Regions from separate parts of the Streptomyces sp. NPDC017448 genome, predicted to be linked through region 2. Evidence: riboswitches for the same ligand, from Rfam matches in the RefSeq annotation. Region 2 holds a riboswitch; each other region holds the start of a gene.
What was found. Region 2 has a riboswitch for thiamine pyrophosphate ahead of ACH4K1_RS08640 (thiamine ABC transporter substrate binding subunit). Riboswitches for the same ligand answer to the same signal wherever they lie in the genome.
Positions count from the first base shown of each region.

Region 1 (4,314 bases), on a different contig from region 2:
GTACGTCCTGGAGCGGGCGTTCAACACCTTCGACGCCGACGTCGTCGACCGGCTGTACGAGGCCGACGCGCTGTTCGTCCCCCGGCCCGGCCGCCCCCGGACCGGCCCCGACCGGATACCGGCCCACCGGGACTTCCTCGCCCTGCCCGTACCGATCCGGGTCTCCCCGCGCCACACCTACGTCTCCGGCGATCTGGCGCTCCTGATCGTCGACTGGGCCGTGGAGGGCCGGGCGGCGCACGGCCAACAGGTCCGGATCGCGGGCACGGCCACCGACGTCGCCCGCCGGGGCTCCGACGGGTTCTGGCGCTACGTCATCGACAACCCGTTCGGCACGGCGCAGCCGCCCGGCCCGGAGCAGGCCCGACCACCGTCCGGTCCAGGCGGCGGCCGGTCCGTCCCGGCGACCGGGACGGACCGGCCGCCGGGCGGCTCAGTCGGCGATCGGCAGGTAGACCCGGTTGCCGGCGGCGGCGAACTCCTTCGACTTCGCCGCCATGCCCTCCTCGATCTCCTGCTGCGAACCGCCGTGCTGCCGCCGGATGTCCTGGGAGATCTTCATCGAGCAGAACTTCGGTCCGCACATCGAGCAGAAGTGCGCCGTCTTCGCCGGTTCGGCGGGCAGCGTCTCGTCGTGGTACTCCCGGGCCGTCTCCGGATCGAGGGCCAGGTTGAACTGGTCCTCCCAGCGGAATTCGAACCGTGCGTCGGAGAGGGCGTCGTCCCACTCCTGGGCACCCGGGTGCCCCTTGGCCAGGTCGGCCGCGTGGGCGGCGATCTTGTAGGTGATGACGCCGGTCTTCACGTCGTCCCGGTTCGGCAGCCCCAGGTGCTCCTTGGGCGTGACGTAGCAGAGCATCGCCGTACCCCACCAGGCGATCATCGCGGCGCCGATACCGGAGGTGATGTGGTCGTAGGCGGGCGCCACGTCCGTGGTCAGCGGGCCCAGCGTGTAGAACGGAGCCTCCTCGCAGATCTCCTGCTGGAGGTCGATGTTCTCCTTGATCTTGTGCATCGGGACGTGCCCGGGGCCCTCGATCATGGTCTGGACGCCGAACCGCTTGGCCACCGTGTTCAGCTCGCCCAGGGTGCGCAGCTCGGCGAACTGCGCCTCGTCGTTGGCGTCCGCGATCGAGCCGGGGCGCAGTCCGTCACCGAGCGAGTAGGTGACGTCGTACGTCGCGAGGATCTCGCAGAGCTCCTCGAAGTGCTCGTAGAGGAACGACTCCTTGTGGTGCGCGAGGCACCAGGCCGCCATGATCGAACCGCCGCGCGAGACGATCCCGGTCTTGCGACGGGCCGTCAGCGGGACGTACGGCAGGCGCACTCCGGCGTGCACCGTCATGTAGTCCACGCCCTGTTCGGCCTGTTCGATGACGGTGTCCTTGTAGATCTCCCACGTCAGCTCCTCGGCCCGGCCGTCCACCTTCTCCAGGGCCTGGTAGAGCGGGACCGTGCCGATCGGCACGGGGGAGTTGCGCAGCACCCACTCGCGGGTGGTGTGGATGTTGCGTCCGGTGGACAGGTCCATGACCGTGTCGGCGCCCCACTTCGTCGCCCAGGTCATCTTGTCCACCTCCTCCTCGATGGAGGAGGTGACGGCCGAGTTGCCGATGTTGGCGTTGACCTTCACCAGGAACCGCTTGCCGATGATCATCGGCTCGATCTCCGGGTGGTTGACGTTGGCCGGCAGCACCGCCCGGCCCGCCGCGATCTCCTCCCGTACGACCTCCGCCTCGACGTTCTCCCGGATCGCCACGTACTCCATCTCCGGGGTGACCTCCCCCCGCCGGGCGTACGCGAGCTGGGTGACGGGCCGTCCGTCGCGGCTGCGGCGCGGCTGGCGCGGGCGGCCCGGGAAGACGGCGTCGAGGTTGCGCAGCCCGCCCCGCGGCGAGGTGTGCTTGAGCCCGTCGTCCTCGGGGCGGACGGGCCGTCCCGCATACTCCTCGGTGTCGCCGCGGGCGATGATCCAGTTCTCCCGCAGAGGCGTGAGGCCGCGGCGGACATCGGTGTCGACGGCGGGGTCGGTGTACGGCCCCGACGTGTCGTACAGCGTCACGTCCTTGCCGTTGGTGAGGTGCACCTGTCGGACCGGCACCCGGAGGTCCGGGCGCGAGCCCTGGACGTACCCCTTGTGCCAGCCGATGGACTTCCCGGCCTCGTCGTTCTGTTTCGAGGCAGGCGTGCGTGCGTCCGATGTGGTCATGAGACCTACTCCCTACGCCGGCATTACCCGGTAACAGGTTCGGCGGTCGGCGCAGCGTTTCCCGTACGTGCGGACGTACGGCGGTCAGCGCCCTCTCAGCCCGGTGCTCCGAGCTCCCGCGTGTGCAAAGGTGCCTCCACGCTAGCGTCCTTTCCGGCGTGCTGACCAGAGGGCCCCCGCGTTCTTGCGATGATCGCCCCGTGACCTCTCCCCCGAGCGACTCCGCTTCCCAGCCGCCCCAGGGCCACTCCCACGGCCACACGCACAGCCACGGCCCGGCCGCTCCCGTCTCCCGGCATCTGCGCAAGGTCATCGCCGCCGTGGTGATCCCGTTCGCCACGGCGGTCGTCATCGGCCTGATCGCCCTCTGGCCCGGCGGCGCGCCCGACCACGAACGCACCGGCGTCGGTTTCGACCGGCAGACCCAGGACGGGAAGGTCGTCCAGGTCGTCAAGGTCGACTGCGCCGACGTCAACGCCTCGCAGGTGCCCCCGACCGGCGACACCTCCACGCCCTCGGGGCGGGAGGCCGTCAACGAGCAGGAGGGGGAGTGCGCGAAGGCGACCGTCGAGGTGGCCGGCGGCCCCGACAAGGGCCGCAGGTTCGTCGAGGTGGTCCAGCCGGACGCGCCCCGCCAGCTGAAGGAGGGCCAGGGCGTGGTGGTGGCCTACGCCCCCGACGCACCGCGCGACCTCCAGTACTCCGTGACCGATGTGGACCGGAAGGTTCCCATGGCGCTGCTGGCCGGGATCTTCGCGCTGGCGGTGGTCGTGGTGGGCCGGCTGCGCGGGGTGATGGCGCTGGTGGCGCTGGCCGTGTCGTTCGCCGTGCTGACCCTGTTCATCCTGCCGGCGATCCTGCAGGGTTCGAATCCGCTGGTGGTGGCGGTGATCGGGGCCAGCGCCATCATGCTGGCGGCGCTCTACCTGTGCCACGGCGTGACGGCCCGCACCTCCGTCGCGGTCGTCGGCACCCTGATCTCCCTGCTGCTGATCGGGCTGCTGGGCTCCTTGTTCATCGGCTGGGCGAACCTGAGCGGCAACACCGACGACAACACCGGCCTCATCCACGGCCTCTACCCGGACATCGATATGAGCGGCCTGCTGCTGGCCGGTGTCATCATCGGTTCGCTCGGGGTGCTCGACGATGTGACGGTCACCCAGACCTCCGCGGTCTGGGAACTGCACCAGGCCGACCCCGGAATGGGTTGGAAGGGGCTGTACCGGGCAGGTATCCGGATCGGGAGGGACCACATCGCCTCGGTGGTCAACACCCTGGTGCTGGCGTACGCGGGCGCGGCACTGCCCCTGCTACTGCTCTTCTCCATCGCCCAGAGCAGTATGGGGACGGTGGCCAACAGCGAGCTGGTGGCCGAGGAGATCGTCCGCACTCTGATCGGGTCGATCGGCCTGGTCGCCTCGGTGCCGGTGACCACGGCGCTCGCCGCGCTGGTGGTCTCCGCGGACCGCCCGGGGGCCGGCAGCGCACAGACGGCTACGGCCGCGCCCGTGCGGGCCGGCCGGGGCCGTCGTCGTAAGAAGGGGTGAGGGGGCACCGGGTGCGCCCGGTCACCCGGCGTTCTGCTCCTCGGCGAGGATGCGGCCGAGCGCTTCCTCCAGGTTGCCGTCGAAGTCACCCAGCGTGTGTTCCTGACCCAGCGGCACGAGCTTGTCCGTCCGGTCGAGGAACGCCACCAGCGGTGCCGTTCCCGCTCGGAACAGCGCACGGTCCTCGCCCACCTGGAGCCGGATGTGCACATCGCCGAGGCCCTCCGGTTCGGTGGGACCGATGTGCACATCTCCGTCGCCACTCGGGCTGTTGAGCCCGTCCAGCAGCAGCTCACGGCCGAAAGCCCAGGTCACAGGGGCATCGCCGGGCAGGTGGAACGTCATCCGGATGGCATACGGGTCGCCGACCTCGTACCGGAGCTCCACCGGAATACGGAACGAGAGTTCCTCGGAGACGAGGAAGCTCATCATGACCTCTGCTTGAACCGACTCGCGCATCGTTCAACCCCGCAGTAGATGAAACTGGCCAGGAATGATCCCCCATGGCCCTATTGACGCCATCGTGGTGCACGCGATAGCAGATCACAAGGAGTGATT
Region 1 is NZ_JBIRLM010000006.1:294,185-298,498, reverse strand. Features, by position in the region: gene ACH4K1_RS13605 (hypothetical protein) at 1-127, opposite strand, end outside; partial or broken gene ACH4K1_RS13600 (YybH family protein) at 8-250, shown strand; gene thiC (phosphomethylpyrimidine synthase ThiC) at 434-2,209, opposite strand; TPP riboswitch at 2,202-2,339, opposite strand; gene ACH4K1_RS13590 (YibE/F family protein) at 2,410-3,756, shown strand; gene ACH4K1_RS13585 (SsgA family sporulation/cell division regulator) at 3,778-4,215, opposite strand.
Region 1: linked by a shared signal. The riboswitch ahead of thiC (phosphomethylpyrimidine synthase ThiC) and the one ahead of ACH4K1_RS08640 (thiamine ABC transporter substrate binding subunit) in region 2 are both predicted to bind thiamine pyrophosphate.

Region 2 (4,314 bases):
CTCGAAGGAACGCTCCACCAGCACGCCGAGCGGCAGCAGGATCAGCAGCAGCGCGGTGAGCAGGACGCCGCCGAGCAGCGCCCACTGCCCCGCGCCGCGCGGCCGGCGGGAGGTCCGGGCCGGGTCGACCAGCTTCAGCGCCCGTTCCCGGCGGCGCACGGTCGCGGCGTGCACGGCGAGGATCGCGCCGACCGCGGTGAACTGCACCAGGGTCAGCACGGCGGCGGTCGGCAGGTCCAGCAGCTGGGCGGTCTGCCGGTAGACCTCCACCTCCAGGGTGGAGTACGCCGGTCCGCCGAGGATCTGCACGACGCCGAAGGAGGTGAAGGTGAAGAGGAAGACCATCAGCGCGGCGGCGGCGACGGCCGGGGCGAGCGCGGGCAGCGTCACCCGGCGGAACGCGGCGAACCGTCCGGCCCCCAGCACCCGGGCGGCCTCCTCCTGGCGCGGATCGAGCTGGGACCACAGGCCGCCGACCGTGCGGACGACGACGGCGTAGTTGAAGAAGACGTGGGCCAGCAGGATCGCCCACACCGTGGTGTCGAGGCGGACGCCCCCCAGCTCGTCGAGGAGCCCGCCCCGCCCCAGCACCGCCAGGAACGCGGTGCCGACGACGACGGTCGGCAGCACGAACGGCACGGTGACGACGGCCCGCAGCACCTGTTTGCCGGGGAAGGCGAAGCGGGCGAAGACGTACGCCCCGGGCAGGGCGATCAGGAGGGTGAGCGCGGTCGAGGCGAGGGCCTGCCAGGTGGTGAACCAGAGGACGTCGAGGATGTCCGGGCGGCCCAGCACCTCGCCGATCCGCCCGAACCGCCAGCCGTCGTCCGTCGTGAGCCCGCGGCCGACGATCGCGGCCACGGGGTAGGCGAAGAAGACCGCGAAGAAGGCGACGGGCACGGCCATCAGGCCCAGTCGCAGCGCGGCCCCGCGCCGTCCGGCCCCGCGCGCGGGCGGCGCGGGCCGGGCGGTCCGCTTCCCGGGCTCTACTTCAGGACCAGCGACTGCCACGACTGGATCCACTGCTCACGGTGGGCGGTGATCTTCTCGGGCGCCACGGTGGGCGGCGTCTCGACCCGCTCGCCGAACTTCGTGAACAGCTCCGGCAGCTTCGCGTCCTCGACGACCGGGTTCACGAACATGTTCAGCGGCATGTCCTCCTGGAAGGTCTTGCTGATCAGGAAGTCCAGCAGCGCCTTGCCGCCCACCTCGTTCTTCGCCCCGGTCAGCAGCCCGGCGTACTCGGTCTGCCGGAAGCAGGTGCCGGTGGCGACCCCGGTGGGGGCCTCCTCGGGCTGCGGGTCGGCGTAGAGCACCTCGACGGGCGGGCTGGAGGCGTAGGAGACGACGAGCGGCCGGTCGGCGCCGGTCTTCTTGCCGCCGGCGGAGCCGGAGAACTCCTCGTTGTACGCCTGCTCCCAGCCGTCGACGACCTTGACGCCGTTGGCCTTGAGCTTCTTCCAGTACGCCTCGTAGCCGTCCTCGCCCTGGGAGGCGACGGTGCCGAGGAGGAAGCCGAGACCGGGCGAGGAACTGGCCGCGTTCTCGGTGACGAGGAGGTTCTTGTACGCGGGCTTCAGCAGGTCCTCGAAGGTCTTCGGCGGCGCGAGCTTCTTGTCGGCGAAGTACTTCTTGTCGTAGTTGACGCAGATGTCGCCGGTGTCGACGGGGGTGACGCGGTGCTTCGCGTCCTGCTGGGTGTCCTGGGCGACCCGGTCCAGGCCCTCGGCCTCGTACGGGGTGAACAGGCCGTTGTCGAGGGCGCGGGAGAGCAGGGTGTTGTCGACGCCGAAGAAGACGTCGCCGCGCGGGGAGCCCTTGGTCAGGATCTCCTGGTTGAGCGCGGCTCCGGCGTCGCCGCTCTTGAGGGTCTTGACCCGGTAGCCGGTCTCCTCCGTGAACGCCTTCAGCACGCCCTCCGAGACGTTGAAGGAGTCGTGGCTGACCAGGGTCACGGTCTTGGAGCCGCTGCCCTTGGACGCCCCGGGGCCCGCCGAGCCGTCGTCGCCGCCGCAGCCGGCGAGCACGGTGACGCCGAGCGCCGCGGCGAGCGCGGTCGCCGCGTACTTCGTGGTGGTGGTCATGTGGTTCCTCCTGGGGGTGACCAGGAAGAGACGCGGCCCTGCCCGCTCCCGGGCGAACCGGAGGCGGGCAGGGCGCAACAGCTTGAGTACTGTCCGAACTTCCTACCCGGAATGACCCGGGCGAGGTTCAGAGGGTCTGCGGCCGACCTGTCCTCGGTGCCGCACTCTCAGCGCTGTGGCGCTCCCCTGTCGGAATATGAAGTTGGTTCCGGCCCAGGCTACACGGACGGTTTCCGACCGGTCCGGGAGGCCGCGTGGGGCCACGGGCCTCCGCTCTCGGCCGGGCCCCGGCGCGGTCCCTCGCCTCAGCGCTCGGAGGCCGCGAGCTGCCCGCAGGCCCCGTCGATCTCCTGGCCGCGGGTGTCCCGGACGGTGACGGGCACGCCGTGGGCCGCGATGGCCTCGACGAACGCCTTCTCGTCCTCGGGCCGCGAGGCGGTCCACTTGGAGCCCGGCGTGGGGTTCAGCGGGATCAGGTTGACGTGGACCCGCTTGCCCTTGAGCAGCCTGCCGAGCAGGTCGCCGCGCCACGCCTGGTCGTTGATGTCCCGGATCAGGGCGTACTCGATGGAGATCCGGCGGCCGGACTTCTCCGCGTACTCCCAGGCGGCGTCCAGGACCTCGCGGACCTTCCACCGGGTGTTGACGGGGACGAGGGTGTCGCGCAGCTCGTCGTCCGGGGCGTGCAGCGAGACGGCGAGGCGGCACTTGAAGCCCTCGTCGGCGAAGCGCAGCATGGCCGGGACGAGGCCCACGGTGGAGACGGTGATGCCGCGCTGCGACAGACCGAGGCCGTCCGGCTCCGGGTCGGTGAGCCGGCGGATCGCGCCGACCACGCGCTTGTAGTTGGCGAGCGGCTCGCCCATGCCCATGAAGACGATGTTGGACAGCCGCGCCGGGCCGCCGGGCACCTCGCCGTCGCGCAGGGCGCGCATGCCGTCCACGATCTGGTGCACGATCTCGGCGGTCGACAGGTTGCGGTCGAGGCCGGCCTGGCCGGTGGCGCAGAACGGGCAGTTCATGCCGCAGCCGGCCTGCGAGGAGATGCACATGGTGACGCGGTCCGGGTAGCGCATCAGGACGGACTCGACCAGCGTCCCGTCGTGCAGCTTCCACAGGGTCTTGCGGGTGGTGTCGTCGTCGCAGCTGATGTGCCGGACCACCGACATCAGCTCGGGGAAGAGCGCCTCGGCCAGCTTCTCGCGCGACCCGGCGGGGACGTTGGTCCACTGGGCGGGGTCGTGCGCGTACCGCGAGAAGTAGTGCTGCGAGAGCTGCTGGGCGCGGAAGGGCTTCTCACCGGTCGCGGCGACCGCTTCCTTGCGCTCGGCGGGCGTGAGGTCGGCGAGGTGCCGCGGGGGCTTCTTGGCTCCGCGGGGCGCGACGAAAGTGAGTTCTCCGGGCTTAGGCATGGTTCATCCAGTGTCGCAGACATACGAGTGAGGGCCCGACGCCCTGTGGACGACGGACCCTCACTCGTGGAACGTGCAGGTGGGAAGGGGTACCGGGGTGCGTGGGGAGTCAGGCGGAGCCCACGAACAGCACCAGCAGCAGCCAGAAGACCGGGGCGGTCGGCAGGAGCGAGTCGAGCCGGTCCATGATCCCGCCGTGGCCCGGGAGCAGGGTGCCCATGTCCTTGATCCCGAGGTCCCGCTTGATCATGGATTCGCCCAGGTCGCCGAGGGTGGCACTGGCGGCGACCCCGAGGCCGAGCAGGAGCCCCTGCCACCAGGCGCCGCCGTCGATCAGGAACTCCATGCACAGCGCGCCGGCGGCCATCGCGAAGGCGACGGCGCCGAGCAGGCCCTCGCGGGTCTTGCCGGGGCTGATGCGCGGGGCGAGCTTGTGCGTGCCGAACCGCCAGCCGACCGCGTACGCCCCCGTGTCGCTGACCACGGTGAGGACGAGGAAGGTCAGGACGCGCCACTCGCCGTCGTCCGCCGTCAGCATCAGGGCGACGAAGGTGGCCAGGAAGGGGACGTAGAACGTCGCGAAGACCCCGGCGGTGACGTCCTTGAGGTATCCCTCCGGCGGTTGGGTCATCCGCCAGACCAGCACCGCCAGGGCGGTCAGGGCCATCGCGATCCAGGCCCCCTCGGGCCCCCGGGCGTACCCGGCGACCACCATGGCGACACCGCCGACGGCCAGGGGGATCAGGGGCGCGTTGATCTCCTTGCGCTCCTTGAGGCGGGAGGTGAGCTCCCAGAGACCGACGACCACGGCGACCGCT
Region 2 is NZ_JBIRLM010000003.1:292,591-296,904, reverse strand. Features, by position in the region: gene ACH4K1_RS08645 (ABC transporter permease) at 1-906, opposite strand, end outside; gene ACH4K1_RS08640 (thiamine ABC transporter substrate binding subunit) at 987-2,084, opposite strand; TPP riboswitch at 2,166-2,282, opposite strand; gene rlmN (23S rRNA (adenine(2503)-C(2))-methyltransferase RlmN) at 2,390-3,496, opposite strand; gene ACH4K1_RS08630 (phosphatidate cytidylyltransferase) at 3,606-4,314, opposite strand, start outside.

Region 3 (4,314 bases), on a different contig from region 2:
CGGCCGCCGGGGAGGACGCCTCGGCGAAGTGGCGGCGCGGAATCCGGCCGGCCCGGTACGCGAGCCGCCCGGCCTCCACCGCGTGACGCATCGCACCCGCCATCAGCTCGGGCTCCTGGGCCCGGGTCACCGCCGAGGCGAGCATCACGGCCGCGCACCCCAGCTCCATCGCCTGCGCCGCGTCCGAGGCCGTCCCGGCCCCCGCGTCGAGAATCACGGGCACCCCGGCCCGCTCGACGATCAGCTCGAAGTTGTGCGGGTTGCGGATGCCGAGCCCGGAGCCGATGGGGGAGCCCAGCGGCATGATCGCCGCACATCCCACGTCCTCCAGCTTCCGGGCCAGCACCGGATCGTCGTTGGTGTAGGGAAGCACCACGAACCCGTCGTCCACCAGGGCCTCCGCCGCGTCCAGCAGCTCGATCGGATCGGGCAGCAGGGTCCGCTCGTCGGCGATCACCTCCAGCTTCACCCAGTCCGTGCCGAGCGCCTCCCGGGCCAGCCGGGCGGTCAGCACCGCCTCGCCCGCCGTGAAGCAGCCGGCGGTGTTCGGCAGGACCTGGATGGAGAGCCGCTCCAGCACCGAGAGCACCGAACCCCGGACGGTCGGGTCCAGCCGGCGCATCGCGACCGTGGTCAGCTCGGTGCCCGACGCGATCAGCGAACGCTCCAGCACCTCCAGGCTCGGCGCCCCGCCGGTGCCCATGATCAGCCGGGAGCCGAAGGTCGCGGGCCCCAGCGTGAAGACGTCGTCCGACACGGTCAGCCTCCCTGGACGGCGGTCAGGACCTCGACGCGGTCGCCCTCGCCGAGCGGTGTCGCGGCCCACCGGCCGCGCGGGACGACGCTCTCGTTGACGGCGGCGGCGACCCCGGCGGGGGCCCGCGTCAGGGTGGCGACGAGGGCGCCCAGATCCGTTCCGGCGGGAACGGCCCGGACCTCCCCGTTCACGGAGACGGAGACGGCTCCCGGCACGCCAGCTTCGGGCACGCCAGCTCCCGGCACGGCGGCGGCTTCGGGGACGGCCGCGGGGCCGGTCCGGGCAGTGGCGGCTTCCGGTCCTGCGGACTGCTGGGTCATACGGACTGCTCCTGGGGTACGGGGGCGGCGGCGGCCTCGAAGCGGGCGGGGGAGAAGGGGCGGGCCGCCTCGGGCAGCTCGCCGGTGGTGAGCGCGTCGGCCATCGCGTCCCCGGTCACGGCCGTCAGCAGCACGCCGTTGCGGTGGTGGCCGGTGGCGAGCAGCAGACCGGGCAGGGCGGTCGGGCCGAGCAGCGGGGCGTTGTCCGGGGAGGCGGGCCGCAGACCGGCCCGGGTCTCGGTCAGCGGCAGCTCCGTGATCCCCGGCACCAGCTCGTGGGCGTCGCGCAGCAGCTCGTAGACCCCTCCGGCGGTGACCGTGGTGTCCCAGCCCATCTCCTCGCTGGTGGCCCCGACGACCAGCTCGCCGTTCTCCCGCGGTACCAGGTAGAGGTGGCCGCCCCGGACCACGGCGCGCACGGTGCGGCTGAGGAAGGGGGCGTACGCCGGGGGCACGGTGAGCCTCAGGACCTGGCCCTTGACCGGGCGCACCGGCGGTACGAGCTCCGGCGGGAGCCCCGCGAGCCGGCCGCTGAGGCTGCCCGCCGCGAGGACGACCTGGTCGGCCGCGAACTCGGTCCCGTCACCGAGCAGCGCCCCGCCCGCCCGGCCCCCGGCGACGGTGAGCCGCTCGGCGGTCGTCCGGCGGAAGGCGACCCCGGCCCGCTCGCACGCGGTCAGCAGCGCCGCGGCGAGGCGGCGCGGGTCCACCTGGTGGTCGCCGTCGACCCGGAGGCCGCCCCGCACGCCCGGGGCCAGCATCGGCTCCAGGCGTCGGCACTCACGGCCGCTCAGCCAGACCGACTCCAGGCCCGACCGCTCCTGGAGGGCGTGCAGTTCGCGCAGGTGCGCCCGGTCGTCGGAGTCCAGCGCCACGGCGAGCGTGCCGCAGGTCCGGAAGCCGGTGTCCCGGCCGCTCGCCGCCTCCAGCTCCTCGACGAACGCCGGATAGCGGGCGGCGGAGAGGAGGTTGAGGCCGAGCAGCATCTGCTCGCCGTAGTGCAGTTCGGTGACGGCGGCCAGCATGCCCGCCGCGACCCGGGCGGCCCCGCCGCCCGGAGCCGGATCGGCCACGGTCACGGTCAGCCCGCGCTGGGCGGCCCGCCAGGCGGTGACCAGGCCGATGACGCCGCCCCCGACGACGAGGACGTCGGATCCTTTCGGCCCGAGGGCCCCTTCCGGGGCCCCGGGGGTGTTTCCCGAGACGCGCATGGGTGTCCAGCCCCTCCCTTCGCCGGCATGATCCGGATCAGGTTCGTACGGTCGGAGGCCGGCCAGCCTCCCTCTCAGCCCGGTGCGTCCGGGCTCCCGCGAGTGTTCTACCGTGGCCACCCTAAACCCCGCCGCCCGCCGCCCAGTAGGGGAGCAGCCGCCATGGCCCGTTCGCTCGACGGACTCGTCCTCGCGCCCGTCGCCGACCAGGCCCCCGGCCAGGTCGGAACCCGCACCCGGTTCGCGTACCACGAGGAGGACGGCCGGATCTGGGCCGAGTACGCGGGCGGCGACGTCGTCCGCGGCCATCTCGTCGGCACCCGGGACGGGGACGCGCTCGACTTCCGCTACGTCCAGCTCAGGCAGGACGGAACCACCTCCTGCGGACACTGCCTCTCCACCGTCGTCGGCCTTCCCGACGGCCGGGTGCGGCTGGAGGAGCGGTGGGCGTGGGAGTCCCAGGAGGGCGACGGGACCAGCGTGGTGGAGGAGCTGCCTTCCTGACGGGCGGCGTCCCGGCTGCGGCCCGCCCGCGTCCCGGCGCCGCCGCTTCCGGCGGCCCTCCCCCTGACGCTTCGTCAGGTGGTTAGGGTGGACAGGTGAGCGAGCAGCAGACGGAGAAGAGCCCCGCCCGGAACGCCGTGATCGTCGGAGCGGGCATGGCCGGCGTGCAGAGCGCGGTCGCCCTGCGGGAGGCGGGCTTCACCGGGCCCGTCACCCTGATCGGCGCCGAGCCCCACCAGCCCTACGACCGGCCGCCGCTGTCCAAGGCCGTGCTGCTGGGCAAGGCCGAGGACTCCGCGTTCGACGTCGACTTCGAGGCGCTGGGCGTCACCCTGCGCCTCGGCCTGGACGTCACCGCCCTGCGCGCCGCCGACCACGTGCTCGACACCGTCGACGGACCCGTCCCCTACGACGCCCTGATCATCGCGACCGGCGCGGAGCCCGTCGCCCTGCCCGGAGCCGAGGGCGTGCCCGGCGTCCATCTGCTGCGCACGCTCGACGACGCCGCACGGCTGCGGCCCGTCCTGGCGCGGCAGCACGACGTGGTCGTCGTCGGGGCGGGCTGGATCGGCGCGGAGTTCGCCACCGCCGCCCGCGCCGCGGGCTGCGCGGTCACCGTCGTCGAGGCCGCCGCCCGCCCGCTCGCCGGAACCCTGCCCGCCGAGGTGACCGCCCCGATGGCCGCCTGGTACGCCGAGAGCGGCGCCGAACTCCTCACCGGGGCCCGGGTCGACCGCGTCGAGGAGGGGGCCGTGGTCCTCGCGGACGGCCGGGTGCTGCCCGCCGGGGCCGTGGTCGTCGGCATCGGCGCGCGCCCCGCCACCGGCTGGCTGGCCGGCTCCGGCGTCGCGCTCGGCCCGGACGGCTCGGTCACCGCCGACAGCGCGCTGCGCACCTCGCTGCCCGACGTCTACGCGGTCGGGGACTGCGCCTCCTTCCCCTCCGCCCGCTACGGAACCCGCCTGCTGGTCCACCACTGGGACAACGCCCTCCAGGGGCCGCGGACCGCCGCCGCCTCGATCATGGCCGCCGGGACCGGCGCGCCGCTGCCCGTCCACGACCCCGTCCCGTACTTCTGGTCCGAGCAGTTCGGGCGCTTCGTCCAGTACGCCGGCCACCACGCGGACGCCGACACCCTGCTGTGGCGCGGCGACGGCGCGGACGCGGCCTGGTCGGTGTGCTGGCTGCGCGGGGGCGCGCTGGTCGCCGTGCTGGCCGTGGGCCGCCCGCGCGATCTCGCCCAGGGGCGCAGGCTCATCGAGTCGGGGGCCGCCCTCGATCCGGAGAGGGCCGCCGACCCGGCCGTACCCCTGAAGTCCGCCGCCCTCTGAGGGAGTCCGCCCCGCCGGGCGGCCCCGGCCCGCCGCGGCCCCGCCCCCGTACGGTCGGCCCGGCTACCGGCTGTCGGTCCTGGATGGCACGCTTGTCCTCGTGACCGAGATTGACGCAAAGACCGATGCTCTCGTACCTGCCTGGCTCCACCTCCCCGACATCGCCGAGATGCTCGACATCGAGGTGACGC
Region 3 is NZ_JBIRLM010000004.1:181,170-185,483, forward strand. Features, by position in the region: gene ACH4K1_RS09825 (thiazole synthase) at 1-757, opposite strand, end outside; gene thiS (sulfur carrier protein ThiS) at 760-972, opposite strand; gene thiO (glycine oxidase ThiO) at 1,074-2,288, opposite strand; TPP riboswitch at 2,286-2,398, opposite strand; gene ACH4K1_RS09840 (hypothetical protein) at 2,451-2,792, shown strand; gene ACH4K1_RS09845 (NAD(P)/FAD-dependent oxidoreductase) at 2,888-4,123, shown strand; gene ACH4K1_RS09850 (Rv2175c family DNA-binding protein) at 4,224-4,314, shown strand, end outside.
Region 3: linked by a shared signal. The riboswitch ahead of thiO (glycine oxidase ThiO) and the one ahead of ACH4K1_RS08640 (thiamine ABC transporter substrate binding subunit) in region 2 are both predicted to bind thiamine pyrophosphate.